DNA from 3 places in the Adlercreutzia sp. ZJ154 genome. Region 3 is predicted to be linked to each of the others. Evidence: predicted binding sites of a transcription regulator. Region 3 holds the regulator's gene; each other region holds the start of a gene.
The links. Region 3 encodes HrcA, which represses chaperone genes, less so after heat shock. Its sites were predicted from a motif close to TNTTAGCANNCNNNNNNNNNGNNTGCTAANA; they were not measured.

Region 1 (4,132 bases), on a different contig from region 3:
TGCCACACCAACTTTTTCATCATCGTCAGCATTAATGGCATCAAGTGCAGGAATAGCGTTTATAAGAGCTACGCCGCCGCCGGCAACAATGCCCTCTTCAACAGCTGCGCGAGTAGCCTGCAGCGCATCCTCTATGCGGCTCTTCTTTTCTTTCAGTTCGCTTTCAGTTGCAGCGCCAACCTTCAAAACCGCAACGCCGCCAGAAAGTTTGCTTAGACGCTCTTGCAGTTTCTCACGGTCAAAATCGCTTTCTGTGCGCTCTAGTTCAGCCTTAATCTGAGCAACGCGCGCATCTATATCAGCCTTGTTGCCAGCGCCATCTACAATAAGAGCATTGTCCTTGGTAACTTTTACAGTCTTAGCAGTACCCATCATATCGATAGAAGCATCAGCAAGTGTCATGCCGAAATCTTTATCAATAACCTGTGCGCCAGTAACAGCTGCTATGTCTTCCAAAATACGCTTGCGCCTGTCGCCAAAGCCAGGAGCCTTAATTGCAACCACATTCAGCGTGCCGCGTAGTTTGTTCAGAAGCAGTGTTGCCAAAGCCTCGCCATCAACATCCTCAGCAACTAGGAACAGCGGACGACCGCTGCGCATAACTTCTTCTAGCAGCGGAATAAAATCTTGCACGTTGCTGACCTTCTGGTCTGTAAGCATGATGTAAGGGTCTTTCAAAACCGCTTCCATCTTTTCCATATCGGTAGCCATGTAGGGGCTGATGTAGCCGCGGTCGTACTGCATGCCCTCCACAATGTCCATTTCGATGCCGAATGTTTGCGACTCTTCAACCGAAATAGCGCCATCGTGACCAACGCGATCCATAGCTTCAGCGATCTTTTCGCCAATTTCAGCATCGCCAGCAGAAATTGTGCCTACATTAGCGATTTGCTCTTTTGTGGAAACCGGTGTTGCAACATCTTTAATGGCGTTTACAACAGCATCGGTAGCCTTTTCAATACCGCGGCGAATGCCCAGCGCATCGGTACCAGCAGTAACGTTCTTTAGACCTTCAGACACAATAATGTCGGCAAGTAAGGTAGCAGTTGTGGTGCCATCACCTGCAACATCGTTTGTTTTTACTGCAACTTCGCGTACAAGCTGAGCGCCCATGTTCTCAATAGGATCTTCAAGCTCTATTTCTTTAGCAACAGTTACGCCATCGTTAGTAATGGTAGGTGCACCATAAGACTTCTCAAGCGCAACATAGCGACCCTTAGGTCCAAGAGTTACCTTAACAGCATCGGAAAGTTTCTTTACGCCCGCACCAAGTGCTGCACGCGCATCCTGCTCAAATGTAATTGCTTTTGCCATATTCTTATATCCTTTCGGTTATTTATTAACTACGCAAAGACAGCGTAAATATCATCTGCGCGGACAATTAGTACTTCCTCGTCGTCGCAAGAAATTTCGTTTCCGCCATACTTGCTATAGACCACACGATCGCCCACTTTTACGGGCACCTCAATACGGTTGCCATCCTTGTCAAGACGACCTTCTCCCACAGCAAGAACGGTGCCAGTCTGCGGTTTCTCTTTGCTGTCACCAGCTAGAAACAGTCCCGATGCTGTTGTAGTTTCAGCTTCGTCCTGCTTAATGATGACACGATCACCCAGCGGCTTAAGATTCATGTTTGACTCCTTCTTTGGTCACGTTTCTTAATCTAAAGTTAAGCCAATATCTAATTCTAAAAATTAGCACTCAAGAATACCGAGTGCTAAAGTGGTGTATATATTAGCACTCAAAGCCTCCGATTGCTAATTAAAAGGCGAATTTTTTTACAAGAGATAACGTTAATCTTACAAAGTCCCCGGACAAACTAGTCCACTTTCGTAGGCAAATACCACAAGCTGTGCTCTATCATGAGAATCTGTTTTCGACATAATGCGCGCAAGGTGCGTCTTTACCGTAGCTGGCGAAATGAATAGTTCTTTAGAGATAAGCTCGTTAGAAAGCCCGCGCGCTACCAATGTAAGAATCTCGCGCTCTCTGTCGGTCAATGTTGCCAACAAAGCATTCGACTCCGCATTCCCTAAAGATACTGCTCGTTTCCCCGTAGCCGCAAATGTTTCCACCAAACGGCGCATCACACTTGGCTGAATAAGCGCATCCCCCGCAGCAACAACGCGAATAGCATGCACTATTTCATCAGGATCGGCATCTTTCAAAAGAAACCCACTTGCGCCTGCTTCTAGCGCATCGTAGACATATCTATCTACATCAAACGTTGTCAATACAAGTATATGCGTGCCTGACAACAATGGGTTGTGCGCTATATCGCGCGTAGCACTTATGCCATCTTTTCCGGGCATACGTACATCCATCAGCACCACATCTGGTCGCATGAGTTGAGCCATTCGTACAGCTTCGTCCCCATCAGATGCAGCGCCTATCACATCTATATCGGAATACGTTCCCAATATTGCCCGATATCCGCTGCGAACAAGTTCCTGATCGTCTGCTATTAGTACATGAATTTGTTTATCATCCATTGTTTTCACCTAGTGAATATCTACATGCGCCACTGGAATACGTACACTTATCTTAGTTCCTGCCGTATTGCTGGGTGATATATAGAACGTTCCGCCAAGGACTTTTACCCGCTCTCGCATGCCCTCGATTCCATGACCCATCGGCGCATCTGATTTAATTCCGCAACCATCATCTTCAATATCGAGCATTGCAACATCACTATTAATCGTCAAGCTGATAGACGCTTTGCTTGCGTGAGAATGCCTAACTATATTAGTAGCCGCTTCGCGCGATATGCCATAAAGCGCCATACTTATGTAAGCCGGCAGAGTATCTTTGCGCCCGTCTACGCGAAGCGATACCGCCAATCCCGCCTCTTCCAAATAATCCTTCAAACCAGATAATTCATCTATGCCCATCATGGGCTGTATGTCAGCATCTGATGAGCCATCACGCAAAACAGCAATCATGCCGCGCATTTCCGAAAGCGCATCTTTAGAAGTTTTGCGAATGTTGTCTAAAGCGTGTTTGGCTGCCTCCGGATCTGTCTGTATAAGCGCAGCAGCCGCCGCCGACTGTATGCTTACAGCAGACAACGAATGTGCCGTTATATCGTGCACTTCTCGCGCTATGCGCAGCCTTTCTTCCTCCACGCGCTTTTCAGCGTGAATTTCACGTGTGCGCTCGGCTTCGGCAGCGCGAGCAGCCAGCGCCTTCACAGAATCTTGTCTAGCATGAAGAGCAAACCCGGCAAAAGCAACAGCCACCACTATGGCTGTGTTCTGCACCAACATAAGCATTGCAAGTGAAGATGTAGGAGCAAAAAACGCACAACCCGCAACTGTTACTAACAACACACCGCCTGCCAATGCGGCTTCATATTTGGTGCATTCATACGCAACTGTAAACAACGCAATTAGTGGACCTACAAGCGAAAGCGTTGTGGCACCCATTTGCATTTCAAAAAACGCCCACAATAAAGTTGTAACCACAAACACAACCCACGGAAGACGTCGGCGTACCGTCAGAGGAATACATGTAAGCGCCACCATTAATATTCCCCATCCGGAAAGCGTTATTGTACGGACCCCAAGCAAGCGCCGTATAAAATCATCGGGAATCATTAGATTAGCCGAGGCGCTCATCTGAAGAAGACCAAATCCAAAAGCGCCTAATGCTATAACAGCATCCACAAGCCAATCCGTACCGCTCATGGGCACATCGCGAAGGTATAACCTAAACCTGTGCTTATTCATAGAATTGCACGCTCGGATATGGCGGCTCCATAGCACGCTTAAACGCATTAGCCTCAAAACGCTGCAAAATGTTTTGCACCCGAGCCTTAGAAAAACCCATATTTACAACTGATTGCACATCGGCATTATGTTCAACCAGTTCTATCAAAATAGTATCTAGCGTTTTATAGTCTATGCCAAGCGCCTTTTCATCCAACTGTCCCACCGACAATTCCGCAGACGGAGGTTTTTCTATTACATTACGCGGAATGGGGGCAATTTCGCCTGCGTCTAGCGCCTGCTTATTACGCCATTCACACATCTGATATACCTGCGTCTTGTATATACCACCAATAGGCGCAAAAGCACCCGCCGCATCACCATACAGCGTTGAATAGCCCATGGCAGCTTCCGATTTATTACCA
Region 2 (4,132 bases), on a different contig from region 3:
TAAGCCTACCACTTGTAAGCTGCATTCGTACTTCAGATATATTTCCTATGCAAAAGGCACGACCATGCCGCTCAACATATCAAGCGAAATTGTAAGCACGCCACCAAAAAAGCAAATAAAAAAGCGGAACCCTGCCGTATCTGGCAAGGTTCCGACATTAAAAACAACGTGCAGTAGTGCGCCTGCGCAATTTACGCCTGCGAAACGCGCCTACGTAGTGCGCCTATGCGATTTGCGTCTGCGAAACGCGTCTGCGCAATTTACGCCACGCAATTTACTTCATAAGGGCGCTTATTGCTTGGGCGAATGCCAGCGGATCGTCTATAGGCAAGCCTTCTACAAGCATAGCCTGATCGTACAAAATGCTGGTGTAAGTTTTCACCTTGTCGGAATCGCCGCCTTCTTGCGCAGCTTTCAGAACCTCAAACACCGGATGCTTTGCATTCACTTCCATTACTACCTGCGCCTCGGGAACGCCCTCTTGGCTGCCGGGCTGACTTTTCAGCATTTGCGACATCTGCAGACTAACCGCACCCTCGGTGGTAAGCACCACAGGCGCATCGGTTAGGCGCGTAGACACTACTACTTTCTGCACTTTGCCATCTAGCGCCTCGCGCATCGCATCAAACAGCGACGCATTCTGCTCGGTGGCTTCCTCGGCTTCTTTCTTCTCTTCCTCGGTAGTAAGACCCAAATCTTCGCCGCCAACATTCTTTAGCTGCCACATGGTTGGGGCTTCGTCGCCCTCGCCGGTGCCCGGCTCTTCAAATGCACCCAGCGCCATCATGCAGAATTCGTCCACATTTTCGTCGCACAGCAACACGTCGTAGCCTTTTGCAAGCACCGTGGTAACTATGGGCATTTGCGCCAAGCGCTCGCGCGAATCGCCCGCAGCGAAGAAAATGGAGTCTTGACCTTCGGGTGCCGCCGACACATATTCAGCCAGCGTTACCATGCGCTTTTCCTTAGCCGACCAGAAAATTAGCAAGTCAGCCAGCACATCGCGCGCCTGCCCATACGTTGAATACAGGCCGTATTTCATGGTGCGCCCAAATTCCTTGAAGAAGCCCTCGTATGCCTCGCGATTGTCAGACAGCATGTTCGCAAGCTCGGTCTTAACCTTCTTTTCCAAGCGACGAGCAATAGCGCGCAACTGCCCATTGTGCTGCAGCGTTTCGCGGCTAATATTCAGCGTAAGGTCAGCCGAATCTACCACGCCACGCATAAAGCTAAAGTAGTCGGGCACAAGCTCTTCGCACTTATCCATAATAAGCACGCCGCTGCTATACAGCGCCAACCCCTTCTTGTAATCCTTCGACCACATATCCCACGGCGCGTGCGCCGGCACAAACATCAGCGCATCGTATGTAAGCGTGCCCTCTGCATGCAGGCTCATGGTGCGCAACGGGTCTTCAAAATCGTGGAAGTCGGTCTTGTAGAATTCGTTGTATTCCTCTTGGCTAACCTCAGATTTCTTGCGTTTCCAAATTGGAATCATGGAGTTGATTGTTTCCAGCTCAGTGTAGTTTTCAAACTGCGGCTTGTAGTCATCGCCCGCATCGTCTGGCTTCGGAAGTTCGCGGCTCTTAGTTACTTCCATCTGAATTGGGTAGCGCACATAGTTACTGTAGCGCTTGATAAGCTCGGTTAGACCGTATTCGGTGGCGAAAGTGCCATAGCGCTCGTCGTCTGAGTCGTCTTTCAGGAACACTATTACGTCGGTGCCGTGTTCGGCGCGCTCGGCTGGCTCTATGGTGTAGCCATCTATGCCGTCGCTTTCCCAAGCCCACGCCTCGTCGGAGCCGAACGCGCGAGACACCACTCGCACGCGCTTGCCAACCATAAATGCGCTGTAAAAGCCAACACCAAACTGACCGATTATGTCTACATCGGTCATATCGGCAAGACCCTTACCACCATCCGCTTCGCCTTCGCCAGCAGCTTGTTCGGTCTTAAATTCGAACGAATCGCTATGTGCAATTGTGCCCAAATTCTTGTCTAGGTCGTCTTTGTCCATGCCGATGCCGTTATCTGACACGGTAACGGTGCGTTCGTCTTTGTTATAGCCCACCAAAATTGCCAAATCGGCACGATTTATTTTGCACGAATCGTCGATTAAGCTGCGGAAATACAGCTTATCCACCGCATCTGACGCATTCGAAATAAGCTCGCGCAAGAATATCTCGCGATTCGTATATATGCTGTTAATCATAAGATCGAGCAGCTTTTTACTCTCGGTTTTGAATTTCCTCATCGTCTGCCTTTCAGCTTTAGAATTTCTACTCTATATTGTTTTCCGCATTTTAGCACTCTAATGCCTAGAGTGCTAATTCCGCATTGCGATATCGCCCAGCAAACGGCTAGATTGCAATACAGTAACGGTGGTGCAGGCAGGCGCTTGCACACTTAGGTGCCCCCTAGAATGAAGTCGTGTCAATACAGTGTTTCAAACGACCGCAAAGCAAAATGAAAGGGGCACTTCCATGAAGGGCAACACAAAGCTTGTTAATAAACTGAACGACCTTCTAGCGGACGAATTAACCGCCATCAACCAGTACATGCTGCACGCCGAAATGTGCGAGGACTGGGGCTATACAAAGCTATCCCAGAATTTCAAAACCCGCGCAATTACCGAAATGCATCATGCCGAAAAGCTGATGGAGCGTATTTTGTTCCTAGAAGGCAAACCCATCGTTTCTAATCTGAACGAAATGCACATTGGTGCCACTGTGCCAGATCAGGTAGACAACGACCACGATCTGGAAGAACATACAATTAAGAACTACAACGATGCCATAAAGATGGCTAGCGAAGTTGGCGACAACGCAACGCGCGACGTTCTGAAGGATATTCTGATGGACGAAGACCGCCACGCAGATGAACTAGAAGAATTACAGGATCAGATGGAGCAGATGTCTCTGCAAATATTCCTGTCCACCCAAGTGTAGGGCTAGCGTCGCACGTTGGCGCAGCCCGTTTATGTGGCGCACACAGCCCGCGGCACACAACCTGCAATGCACAACGTGTAGTGCGCATCCCGCGGCACACAACCCGCAATGTACAACGTGCGGTGCGCAGCCCACGATGCATCATCTCGTTGATGCCGATGGTTCCATCCTCGCGAAATGGAAGGTTTTCCAGCGTTCCCTTATCCTGTAAAGTGTCCATAGTGGCCGTTGCCTTTCTAATGAATCGGTTACTTTCACAAAAACGACTCTAGGCAATGGCCACTTCTATCTCAAAGTGACTCCTAAATGGCTCCTGCCACCAATTTTCAGCACACAATCAAAATTTTCCGAAAAAATGGTCAAAACTTCCGACTTTCCATGGTGAAAAACGTGAAATTCTGCCTACTAGTACACTGGCATCTCCTGTTTGCCCAGTGTTCTCCACAATTCAGGTTGGCTATGCGGCATGCCGACCATGGAAAGTCGGAAGTTTTGACCATTTCTCTGTCTGTTTTTGCCTAATTGACTAGAAAAGAGGCTTACGCAAGCTTTGGGGTTCGCTTGCGTAAGCCTTTGAGTTTAGAGTCTGCAATACTGATTACTAATTTACTAATCGCGCGGCTTACGAGCGTGAACGCGACGGTTCTTGCGACTGTTCGTAAGCACAAGCACCGCAGTCGCCCCACACGCCACCGCCAAAAGTGCACACATAAGAGCTGCGTTCATATCGCCTGTCTTCGCAAGCTGGCTTAAAGCGCCGCCCAAAGTACTTGGCACGCGAACAAACTTATTGCCGGAGCCAGACGATACAATCGGCGTAAATGTAACCTCTAGCGTATGCGTATTACCCGCCTTTTCATCCTTGGCTTTGTAAACATACTTGGTAGAACTGTAGAATTGCGATATTCCATCTACGGAAATTGACGAAACCGTATACCCAGTATCGGGCATGAAATTGTACTCGGCATCTGCCGTTAAGTCGTAAGCCATAGTCCCCGACGGGCTTACCGTACCATGTCCGGTAGAAGACGCCGTTATCTGATACTTTTGGTCTTTGCCGACATTACCGCCACTACCACCGCTGCCGCCATCGCCGCTGCTGCTGCCACCACTACTACTGCTTTCATCGCGCATAAAAGAGTAACTAATTGTCGGGTTCGCTTTTGTAGTGCGCAAGCGCGTAA
Region 3 (4,132 bases):
ATGTGTTCATGGTAGGTTTTCAACCCAGATGTATCGCGGTGTTTCTGATATGTCAACCATTGCTAGAGTTAAGTCTTCTGTATCTATTCCGGTTATAGGTAACGGCGATATCAAATGCGCCTCAGATGCTATACGCATGATCGATAAGACAGGCTGCGACGCGATTATGGTGGCGCGCGGCGCGCAGGGTAATCCGTGGATATTCACTCAGATTAAAGCAGCTTTAGATGGTGCTGCGCAACCGAGTATTCCTACGATGGAGCAGCGTATATCAATGGCGCGCCAACATGCACAGCTTTTAAGTCAGCGCGAAGGGCGCAATATTGTACGCATGCGCAAACATGCCATGTGGTATATAACCGGAATGCCTTTCGCTAGCGCCGCAAGAGGGCGCATTAATCAGTGTGAATCGTTAGAAGATTTCGAAGAGTTGTTTGATTCTTTACTGCATAGGACACATATCGTTGCGGAAGAGGGATAAGCATGCCACACGATCCTTACAAAGCTCTCTATATCCATATTCCCTTTTGTAAAAGTAGGTGCATCTATTGCGATTTCACAACAAAAGCCCAAGATAGTTCTTCCCCTGAAATAACAGAGTACTTTGAAGATCTTATATCAAAGATTCGCGAATTTTCCAAAGCAGGTGAACTGTCTTCAATTGAAACTGTTTACATAGGAGGTGGCACACCCACGCATGCAGGAAATGCAAACTTAACAAGTTTGTTGTATGCGCTTGGAATTAGCATGCATCTAACGCCTAGCGTAGAGTGCACCGTAGAGGCAAATCCAGAATCATTGGATGAACGAATGGTGGATGATCTGTGGGCGCTTGGCGTAAATAGGCTTTCGTTGGGTGTACAGAGTTTCGATGATAATTTATTGTCGTTAATTGGACGCGCGCATAATTCTGAGGAAGCCGCAAACGCAATACGTACAGCGCAGCGCAAATTTGAGAACATAAGCGTAGACTTGATGTGCGGACTTCCCGGGCAAACCCTTGATAGTTTTATATCAGATGCGCGCCAAGCGATAGAACTTGGAGTAAAGCACATAAGCATCTACCCACTTAGCGTAGAAGAGCATACTCCGCTAAATAATATGATTTGCGCCAATATGCTTCCCGAGCCTGATGAAGACTTACAAGCCGATATGATGGAAGAAGCCAGTCGCATTTTACGTCAAAGTGGGTTTTTGCATTACGAAGTAGCTAATTACGCAATACCCGGATATGAAAGCAGACATAATTGTTCATATTGGCAAGGAATTCCTTATTTAGGTATTGGATTTTCCGCCACCACTATGACCCAAAATGCTAGTCGGCGCATGCGAGTACAAGATAATCATGTAGTAGACGATCTGAATGCCTCTCAAATGGTGGCAGAAGATCTTATGCTTGCAATGAGAATGGCTAAAGGTGTATCAGATGATAAGTTGAATGAAGCTGCATTGATTCTTCCGCAAGCTATGCAAGCTTTTCAAGACTTGGCTGCAGATGGATTTTTGGAACATGCCGATAATAGATGGCAACCAACAAAGCGCGGTTGGTTGTGCGGCAATCATCTTTATGGAGCACTTTTAGATTTATCTAATCAATAATTAGCACTCTAGACCTTCGGCTGCTAAAATAAGACACACTGTATACAATAGTTTGAATTTTGGAAGCGAGGAAGATGCTCTCCGATAGGCGACAGCAGGTTTTACGGGCGCTCATAGAAGAATATATAGCTCATGCTATGCCCGTAGGGTCGCGAACCATAGTTGAACATTATGGTTTAGGTGTCAGTTCTGCTACGGTCAGAAACGATTTATCTGCCCTAGAAGACGAAGGTTACATCCAGCAGCCACACACATCTGCAGGACGCATTCCCACTGATGCGGGATATCGCGCTTACGTCGAAGAGCTAATAGCATCGGGTGCGCTTAAAGACGATCATCCACATCGCTCACTTGTAGAGCAATTGCGCAAAAGTGCCGATGTTTTGGATGAACTTATGGAGCGTACTTCTGCCGAACTTGCTCGTCTAACTGATTGTCTATCTTTGGTTTTACCGCCCGATGAAGGAGAAACTCATCTTCGCCAGATTTCACGAATGGGTCTTTCCGCATTGATGCGAAAACCGGAGTTTCAAGATTCGTCTACCTTATTACCCCTGATGGAAATATTAGAAGATGAATCGGTATTGCTTAGCGTATTCAATGACGAAGGGCAGCGCAGCGGCAATATAATGGTGCGCATTGGAAGCGAAAACGCATCTGCTGGGCTCTCTGGCGTTTCGGTTATTACCGGAGTATATGGTAGAGGATCTGCTCAGGGAATAGTAGCCGTTATAGGACCTACACGTATGGATTACACAGGCGTTATTCGTGCAGTAAGAGCAGCACGAGACGCAATGGGAGAGAATGGATAAAACACAATATGCCAACTGCTACGAAAGATCTATATGAAATCTTAGGCGTTTCTCGTGATGCAAATGAAACCGAAATAAAGAAGGCTTACAGGCGACGCGCTCGCGAATTGCATCCCGATGTTAATAAATCTCCAAATGCAGAAGATGAATTCAAAGAATTAAACGAGGCATACGATGTGCTCTCTGATGCATCTAAAAGAGCGCAATATGATCGTTTTGGTACCATTCCCGGGGCTGCCGGGGGAGGTAGTGGATACGTTGATTTTGAAGATATTTTCGGTGGCGGATTCGGTGGAATGGGCGATATATTCTCGTCTTTCTTTAGCGGCTTTGGCTCAAACGCTGCGCGTCAGGTGCGCAAAGATGGTCGAGATATGGGCATCGGATTAAAGATTACTCTGGAAGAAGCAGCTAAAGGTGTAAAAAAAGAGATCGTATACGATAGATTAGCACCATGCGCCGATTGCAATAGCACAGGTCTTGGCCCAGATGGCAAAAGCGTACAATGCCCTGAATGCGGAGGCACCGGACGCGTAGTTACAGTACAACGAACATTTTTGGGAGATATGCAATCGTCTCAGACTTGTTCGAAGTGTAATGGCACAGGCGAGAGCATAGAAGGCGCATGTGAAGAATGTGGCGGACAGGGTCGTATTCCAGATAGACAACGCGTTTCTGTAGAAATACCTGCAGGAATCCACGATGGTCAGCAACTCCGTGTTCCTAATTACGGCGAAGCGGGATTGCAGGGTGCGCCCTCTGGCGATTTGATTGTAACTATTCGCATGCAGCCGCATGAATACTACGAGCGTGACGGCGATAATCTGCATGCCCAAATTGATATTTCTATGGTGCAAGCAGCGCTAGGATCGACAGTTTTAATAGATGGCATTCTTGAAGACGAAGAAGTATCTATCAAAGTCCCGCACGGTACTCAAAATGGAGATGTTTTGCGCATTAAAGGTTTCGGCATGCCAAAGATTAAAAGCGATTCTCGCGGCGATCTTTATGCGCACGTATCTATCAACATACCTAAGAAGCTGTCTAAAAAAGAGCGCGAATTATTAGAAAAACTGGCTGAAGAAATGGGCGAAGAATACAATGAAGTAAAGTCGCCGCTACAAAAACTACGTGAGGCTTTCATTTAGTATGTCACTTCATCATTTTTTCTTAGACGATCAGGTGCTGGTAGATGAAACAGCCCCTGAGTTCGTATTGCGCCTTGCAGTTGACGACTTAAAACATGCGCGCGCATTACGCATAAAATGTCACGAGCATATAGCTGTTATAGATGCTACGCAAGATTATTTTGAATGCGAAGTTGTAAATTTCAATGGGTCTGAAATGATTGTGCGTATATGTCAACATGTACAAACCAATCTTCCAGCATGGAATATTTCTCTTGTGCAGGGCATCGCAAAAGCTGACAAAATGGATGATATAGTTCGCCATACAACCGAACTTGGAGTAGCGCGTATTATTCCAATGCAGTGTTCGCGCACAGTTGTAAAACTTGCAGGCGACAAAGCGAAGAAGAAAACCCAGCGATGGCTTACAATTGCTAAAAGTGCTGCTATGCAATCGGGTCGGTCTAGCATTCCTCATATATCTGACCCTATGGCTTTAAGTGCCGTTATAGATACGCTATCTGAAATGGATATTGTGCTTGTATGCTGGGAGGAAGCCGCGCAAGCAATAGGCATTGGGCAGGCTTTAAGCAA

Region 1: a site for HrcA is predicted at 1,733-1,763, ahead of groES (co-chaperone GroES). Genes of this name have one in related genera too.
Region 2: a site for HrcA is predicted at 2,302-2,332, ahead of htpG (molecular chaperone HtpG). Genes of this name have one in related genera too.

Annotation. Positions count from the first base shown of each region.
Region 1 covers NZ_JAAKEF010000025.1:18,772-22,903, reverse strand. Annotated here, with positions in the region: gene groL (chaperonin GroEL) at 1-1,314, opposite strand, end outside; gene groES (co-chaperone GroES) at 1,344-1,631, opposite strand; gene G7Y37_RS08555 (response regulator transcription factor) at 1,800-2,492, opposite strand; gene G7Y37_RS08550 (sensor histidine kinase) at 2,502-3,686, opposite strand; gene nadE (NAD(+) synthase) at 3,721-4,132, opposite strand, start outside.
Region 2 covers NZ_JAAKEF010000026.1:3,919-8,050, forward strand. Annotated here, with positions in the region: gene htpG (molecular chaperone HtpG) at 275-2,254, opposite strand; gene bfr (bacterioferritin) at 2,484-2,948, shown strand; gene G7Y37_RS08600 (hypothetical protein) at 3,558-4,132, opposite strand, start outside.
Region 3 covers NZ_JAAKEF010000001.1:144,174-148,305, reverse strand. Annotated here, with positions in the region: gene dusB (tRNA dihydrouridine synthase DusB) at 1-481, shown strand, start outside; gene hemW (radical SAM family heme chaperone HemW) at 484-1,599, shown strand; gene G7Y37_RS00690 (heat-inducible transcriptional repressor HrcA) at 1,674-2,411, shown strand; gene dnaJ (molecular chaperone DnaJ) at 2,420-3,559, shown strand; gene G7Y37_RS00680 (16S rRNA (uracil(1498)-N(3))-methyltransferase) at 3,561-4,132, shown strand, end outside.